Anatilimnocola floriformis: one gene and its partner. The protein of the gene in region 2 interacts with the protein of the main gene of each other region in a pairwise test. Links are inferred from orthologs where the notes say so. Each region holds a gene or a part of one and is shown on either strand. Other genes may lie near its edges.

What was found.
Region 1: the proteins of secA (region 2) and M9Q49_RS08795 interact in binary tests that used the Escherichia coli proteins (3 or more experiments, as listed by UniProt). The link is inferred for Anatilimnocola floriformis from one-to-one orthologs.

Annotation. Positions count from the first base shown.
Region 1 is NZ_JAMLFW010000001.1:2,220,740-2,223,744, reverse strand. What follows is about bases 318-3,005. They hold M9Q49_RS08795 (acyl-CoA thioesterase), read right to left. Parts: upstream 2,043-3,005; coding sequence 1,593-2,042; downstream 318-1,592. Other genes in these bases: M9Q49_RS08790 (lactate racemase domain-containing protein), read right to left, coding at 2,044-3,005; M9Q49_RS08800 (tetratricopeptide repeat protein), read right to left, coding at 768-1,589; M9Q49_RS08805 (hypothetical protein), read right to left, coding at 318-736. Also shown: M9Q49_RS08810 (glucose 1-dehydrogenase), read right to left, coding at 1-56; more of M9Q49_RS08805, read right to left, coding at 191-317.
Region 2 is NZ_JAMLFW010000001.1:442,649-447,155, forward strand. What follows is about bases 139-4,328. They hold secA (preprotein translocase subunit SecA), read right to left. Parts: upstream 4,017-4,328; coding sequence 339-4,016; downstream 139-338. Also shown: M9Q49_RS01760 (3-deoxy-D-manno-octulosonic acid transferase), read right to left, coding at 1-136. UniProt on the Escherichia coli protein: Required for protein export, interacts with the SecYEG preprotein conducting channel.

The DNA of each region.
Region 1 (3,005 bases), 1.8 Mb from region 2 along the record:
ATCTCTTCGAGGTGGACGCTGTTTTTCTGGCCTGGATAGACGGCGATGGCTTTCATTGGTGGCGCACGGCTCCGACGAGCGAAGAGGAATTGGCAACTGGAAAGCTCGAAATTTTAGCCAATTCGTGCCGATCTGACGAGGGCGTTAGCAATGCCTGAAACCGCCGAAAAATAGAGGATTGACGGTCGTCCTAAGATTTAAGCTCTTGAATCCGCTGGTCATTCGGAAAGAGTTTTTTGGCGACTTCGATCATTTGTTCCTCATTAAAATCGAGCCTGAGCTTGTCTGGGCGTGCGGTGCATTCCTGGCCATCGAGAAGCGCCACGATCGAATTGCAGTGCAAGCAGATTAAGAAGCGCAACGTGTGCTCCCCTTTGACGAAGTCGATTCTCACTGCGTATTCCGGCGCACAACCTGTCACGCCGAGAAACCTTCGCGGCAAGACGCTGGTGCGGAACTCGTCGCGAACTTCTGCCGGAACCGCTACCCGTCCGGCGATGACCGGAAAATCCTGAGTTATGCTGCGAACATCTTCCGGATGACTGATTCGATAAGCGAGCACTTGGTCCGACTTTTGAAATGCCTCGTAGCCCAACGAGCCTCCGATGAGTTCTGGCACATCAGCGAGACCTTTCGTGTCTGCTGCAGACCTGCGTTGCCAGGCACGCGCCACAATCACAACCAGAACAGCCACGAGCATTGCCAACAGAAATTCACGTATCCCGATCCGCTTCATAGGCCACTTCCTTTTGGGCAATAAGCGCAAATTAAGCTGAATTCTGTTTCTGCTCGACCCGCCGGATGCATTTTTGCAGGAAAGCAAAATCCTTCGCATCCCACAATTCCCGCAGTTCGGCGGCCTCTTCGTAATGGTCGAGGGCTTCGTTCCAATCGCCTGCTTCTTCGTAGGCGAGCGCTTGCTGGCGGAGGTACTTAGATTTTTCCTCTTCTCGGCTGGAGATGATTTTTCGCAGCCGAGCTTCGGCCTCTGGTTTGGCGAGCGACTTAGCGGTCGTGAGAAATTCGACGGCGGCAGCAAAGGCCTGCTTGCGCAGATCGGCGGTCGATTCTTCGTCCGGCCCCGGCAGGCTCCGTTCGTAGACTTCGACGGCTTGGACATACTGCGCATCGTTCAGCAGGCGTTTGGCAAGCAATATCCTGGTGGGGAAGAGTGCATCGAACTTGGCCAGGAAGACAATGAGAATCAGGAGCCCGATCAGGCCCGGCGGAATTCGATAGCGCAGCGGCGGATGCAGGCGGGCATATTGATCCTTGCCGAGCATGCGTTCCAGGTCGGTGCGAGTGATTTCCAGAATGTTGTCGCCATCGAAGAGCACGTACCGGCCGTGCCAGTTCGCAAAGGAACCGTACGAACTCCCCACGAAGGCACATCGCCACGCAAAGCCGACGGAAAAATCGAGTTCGGTGTGTTGCTTGAGAATCGCCTTTTCCGCCGCTGGCACTTCGGCCACAGGCGCAATCACTTCATCAATGCCGAAGCGAATGGGGGCCGGTTGCGGCTGAGCACTTGCCAGTCGTCCACCGACGAGGGAGAGCAGAACTCCGCAGCAGCAGGCGAGCGTGCGCATGATCTAGCCATCCGTTGCAGAAACGACAAACGGTGAGAGCTTGGCGCGAAACCATTCGGGGATTGCCACCGACTGCGGAGGTTGGCCGGCGATGATCCGGCAGCAGACGCTGGTGATTTCGCCGGTCGCGAGTTCCTTGCCGCCGAGCACAAAGCGGAACTGATAATTCGCACTCTTCTCGCCGAGGCGGCCGATGGTCACTTCAATCTCGAGTACATCCTCGTAACGCGCCGGCACGCGAAAGTCGCAATCGGCATGCACCCGCGGCCAACTGAGTTTGCCGCCGCCAGCCTTGGCGACATCGTCCGCCATCACGACGCTCAAGCCGAGCGAGCGAAGCAAATCGTGCTCGGCTTGCTCCATGAAGCGGAAGAACGCCGAGAAATGCATAATGCCGGCCGCATCGGTATCGCTGAATTCGACACGGCGGGTGGTGCGAAAAGGAGTGGTCATATTAACCCGCACCAAAACCCGTCTTGCGATTGAGTAGCCGATCCTTCGTTGCCCACAGGCCCGCCGACGGCGTGGGGATGAAATAGATCCGCTCACCGTTGACGTCGTTAAAGCCTTCCTTGAGTTGGCCGATCGGATACTTCAGCAGCATCTCGTCTAGATTCGCGTAGCCGAACTTCACTTGCTCGACGTCGGCCTTTTCCAAGTGGCCTGGAGCGTACGTGATCTTGAAGCGGCCTTCGCTGCTGCCGTGAATCAGGTGCGCACTGGCGTGGGCCAGGTCCTGCATATCGGCGTTCTTCTTGTAGAGTTCCATCACCTGCGGCGTGCCACAGTAGCCGTACTTGCGGATGAGAGCATCGACGTCGGGCTGTTCGCCGAAACGCTTGAGGCCCGGCGCGAGAATTAGCAACTCACCGCCGTCGGCGAGCGCCATGCGTGTGCGATAGACGGCTTTGTTGGCGACCCAAGTGCTGAAAAACTCGTCGCCTTGCATGACGCAGACGACTTTTTTCAGCGGCTCGTCGAGCGTGGTGATGTTTTGGTCGCGGGCCTGACGTGCTGCGCCGAGATACGTTTCCAAATCGTCGCCGACAAAGACGCCAGTGTGCACAAGGTGGCCGGCAGGGTTGCGAGCAAGCGTGACCTGCACGTAGAAATCCGGCAGGGATTTCAAGTAAGTGTCTTCGGCATAGTTGAAGCACTGCCGCACCGGCGTAAGGAGATTGCCGAGGTTGTTCTCAATGCCGCAGCAAGCCGCGGCCATGTGCGACGTGCAAATCAGATCCTTACCGCCGAGGCCGATGAAGTAGTTCTTGTTGTGATTCGCAAAGCCGAGCACTTCGTGCGGCACGACGTGACCGATGTTGATAATGAGATCCCACTTCTCCTTCATCAGCATCGAGTTGAGCCACAGCGGAAAGGCCCAATCGGCAGCCCCGCCGGTTGTCTCCTTCACATAAT
Region 2 (4,507 bases):
GACGACGAGGAACATCGCCCCAGAACTTTTGCCGCCAACCATCGCGATATTTGCCGTGGCGAAGTCGGCTGTAAAGAAGATACGGCGAGGCTGCGAGGATCAGCAGCAGGTAGACGATGTTGAGTAGGTATGGCATGCGCGAATCCTTTCGCGGCGATGTTTTGTTTTGTCCCCTCTCCTCGGTACTCCGGGGAGAGGGTTAGGGTGAGGGGCCGAATTGCAAAGGGAGCATTCTCTCCGCCTCGGCCCCTCACCCCGGCCCTCTCCCCGTGAGTACACGAGGAGAGGGAGTGGATCTGTTTAGTAGGGTTACGTTTTAAGTACGCGGAGCCGACGCCCTACACGGTGGCTCCGCCGCCCATGCGCATGTGGCAGTTCTTGTACTTCTTGCCGCTGCCGCAAGGACACGGATCGTTGCGACCGACGCGTGCGCCGCGGTTACGGATCGGCTCCGGCTTGTTGTCGCCCTGACCACCTTGGCTGGTTTGCTGCATCGATTCGTTGAGCGAGTCATCGGCGCCGGTCACCGAGTCGTGACGCGAAACCATTTGATCTTCGGGAAATGTGCTGCGGACGAAATCTTCGTTCAGCTGTTCCACCTTGAAGACGAGTTCCGTCACGCGGTCGTCGAGCGAGACCCACATCTGCTCGAACATCTTCATGCCTTCGCGCTTGTACTCGACCTTCGGATCGACCTGGGCATAACCCATCAGGCCGACCGAGCTGCGGAGGCGATCCATCATCAAGAGATGGTCCTTCCACATCGTGTCGACAACTTGCAGCAGCACCGAGCGTTCCATCCGGCGAATTTCCAGACGGTAACGATCTTCGACATCGATCAGCAGCTTGTGTTCGAGTTCTTCGGCATCCATGTCGCCGAGTTCTTCGGCAGTCAGCTTCGAGCGGAGCTCGGTTTGTGCCCACTGCGCGAGCTTCTCGACCTTGCCGCTGGCGTCGCCGTTGTTCGAGTTGAAAATCTCGGCAACGCGAGTGCGAACTTCTTGCGTGGCCTTCTCGGCTTGTTGCTGAACGCGTTGGCTCATCGGCAACATGAACTGCAGCATTTCGGGCTGCGTCTTGTTACGCAGATCTTCGATATCGATCGGCGTCGAAAAGCGTTCGCTGGCCCAGCGGACCAGTTGTTCGCGATCGAGCGCGCCGCGTTCGCCACCGCCGGCAGAGTAAATGCCCGCCATGATCGGATACTCTGCTTCCTTGCGGTCGTAGAGCGCGATGGCCTGGTCGGTGACGTACTTCTTGACCGCGTTGGTGTCGAGATTTTTGATCTCGTCGTAGTTCAGATCGAGGCCAAACTTGCTGCGAGCCCAAGCGATGACCGTGCGATAACCAAAGTCGTCTTCGAGGAACGGCTTCCCTTCGGAGAGATCGACCTTCTTGATTTCCTGATGCGAATGTTCGATCAGGTGCTCAGCAATGTGATCGCGGCCGACCTTCTTCAGGTGCTTGTCGTTGAAGTTTAGGCCCCAACGAGTGTTCGCCATCTTGGCCATGGCTTCCCAATTCCATTCTTCCTCGTCGGTTCCCTCCGGCAGATTTTCATCGAGGCCGTCTTGAATGTGCGTCTCGGCGGCGCGGCAGGCTTCCTTGATTGCGAAGTCTTCGGCAGCGCTGTAATCCGAACCGAGGAAATCGCGAGCTTCGAATTGAGCGGCCAGGCGGGTACCGGCGAAAGCGGCGAAGACGCTCGGGCCGTAATCACGCTTGAGGAACGTCTCGACGTTTTGGTTCACCTGCTTGCGAACCATTTCCAAGATCAGGTTGCGGCAATTCTCGCCATCGAGAATGTTCTGGCGGAAGCGGTAGATCCGCTTCCGTTGCTCGTCCATCACTTCGTCGTAGTCGAGCAGGTTTTTGCGGGTTTCGAAGTTCCGCTCTTCCATCTTCTTCTGCACAGCCGAGATGCGGCGGCTGACCATCGGATGTTCGATCCGTTCGCCTTCCTTCATCCCCAACCAATCGAGCACTTGCGTAACCCAAGCGCCGGCGAAGATCCGCATCAAGTCGTCTTCGAGCGAGAGGAAGAAGCGGCTGCTGCCGGGATCGCCTTGACGACCGCAACGGCCGCGAAGCTGAAGATCGATACGGCGGGCTTCGTGGCGTTCGGTGCCCACGACATACAAGCCGCCGAGTTCCTTGACTTTCACGCCCTCGGCCTTCATCTGTTCGCGTTCATCGATCTCACGGACGAGCGCATCCCACTCGGCATGCGGCACATCGAGACGCGTGGCGTAGCGATCTTGCAGCTGAGCCCAAGCCATCGTTTCGGGATTGCCGCCGAGAATGATGTCGGTACCGCGGCCGGCCATGTTGGTGGCGATGGTCACCGCGCCCATGCGGCCGGCCTGCGCGACGATGTCGGCTTCGCGCTTGTGATGCTTAGCGTTGAGCACTTCGTGCTTCACGCCGCGCTTCTCGAGCATCGCGGCGATTCGTTCGCTCTTCTCGATCGAGACCGTGCCGATCAGCACGGGGCGGCCGCGATATTCCAGGTGATCGATCTTCGAACGTTCGATCGTTTCGGTCTCGCGCGTTTCCTTCGGCTGATATTGAACGTTGTCGTCGGTTTCCTTGAGGATCAAACCGACCAGCTCTTCGCCGCTCTTGAGCACGACGGTGTCGTACTTGTGAACCCGTTCGATATCGTCAGCGACGGCGATGAACTTTTCCTTCTCGGTGCGATAGATCGCATCGGGGAACTCGATCCGCTGCAGACCGCGGTTCGTGGGAATCGCGATGACGTCGAGCTTGTAGATCTTCCAGAATTCGCCCGCTTCGGTCATGGCCGTACCGGTCATGCCGCAGAGCTTGTTGTAGAGCTTGAAGAAGTTCTGCAGCGTGATGGTGGCCAGCGTCTGCGTTTCTTCCTTGATCTTTACCCCTTCTTTGGCTTCGACGGCTTGATGCAAACCATCGCTCCATTGACGGCCATCCATCAAGCGGCCGGTGAATTCATCGACGATGATGACCTTGCCGTCCTTCACCACGTAACGCACGTCGCGCTGATACAGGTAGTTGGCCTTCAGCGCGTTGTCCATCAAGTGGGGCCATTCCATGTTCCCCGCGGTGTAGAAACTCTCGACGCCGGCGAGCCGTTCGGCTTCACGCACGCCGTCGTCGGTCAAGTTGACCGTGTGGTCCTTCTCGTTGACCGTGAAGTGCGTTTCCTTCTTCAGCTGCAGCGCGATGCGATTGGCTTCGGCATACTTGGCCACGTTGTCGAAAGCCGGACCGCTGATGATGAGCGGCGTACGAGCTTCGTCGACGAGAATGTTGTCGACTTCGTCGATGATGGCGAAGTTCAATCGGCCCTGCGATTGCTGCAGCGATTTTGGATAGCGATCGTCACCGCGCGAGGCGGGACGCATGTTGTCGCGCAGATAGTCGAAGCCGAATTCGTTGTTCGTGCCGTAGGTGATGTCGCAGTCATAGGCTTTCTGCCGATCGTCGACATCCATATCACTTTGAATGGCACCGACCGTCAGACCCAGGCCCATGTACAGCGGGGCCATCCATTCCATATCGCGGCGGGCGAGGTAATCGTTCACCGTGATGACGTGCACGCCCTTACCTTCGATGGCGTTGAGGTAGGCGGGCAATGTGGCGACCAGCGTCTTACCTTCACCGGTCACCATTTCGCCGATGGCGCCGCTGTGCAGCACCATGCCACCGATCATTTGCACGTCGTAATGACGCAGACCGAGGAACCGCCGGCCACCTTCGCGGCACACGGCAAATGCTTCGACCAGAATGTCGTCGAGCGACTCGCCGGCCTTGAGGCGCGCGCGGAACTTGCTCGTTTGTTCCTTGAGCTCGGCATCGCTCAAAGCTTGATACCGCGGCTCGAGCTCGTTGATCGACTCCACCTTGCCGGCCATCTTGCGAACGAGGCGGGCGTTTGATGTGCCGAACAGGGACGTCACCCCGCGCTCGAACCCCGAGAGCAGGCCGCCAAAAAACTGGCCAAACGATTCCCAAGTACGCTCAAGTAAGTCCATACATCACATCAGTTGTGCGAGTTATTGCTGCGAGCACGCAGAGTAGTGACTGCGTGCGTTGCTGCGCTCGGTTAAAACGAACACAGCTAGCGCAGGGTGACATCCTGCCAGCCCTGGCGATACTTTCAGACGGTAGTGCAAACGCTTTGCCCAAGTGCGGTTCCGGTCATTCAGATTGGCGCAACTTGCACAGCCCCAAAAGTTTATTGAGAGGGGCGAATTTGGTCAATTGCGGTTCGGCTGCCGGAATGGCAGGGCTCGCACCCCTACCGCTTTTAGCAATTCGTGGCGGGCCAGCAGATCTTTGCTGGCGAACTAATCCGCACCTGCCTTGTGGACGATTGCCAGCCGACGTCTAACAACATCCATCAGGACAAGTCGATTTGTACAACAGTTGTTCGAGCTTTTTGGATCGGCCGTAAGTCTGTTCGGTATAATTGGTTGAGACAGAAAACGAGCGTTTCGAGCCCTGTTTTTCACAACACTTAGGC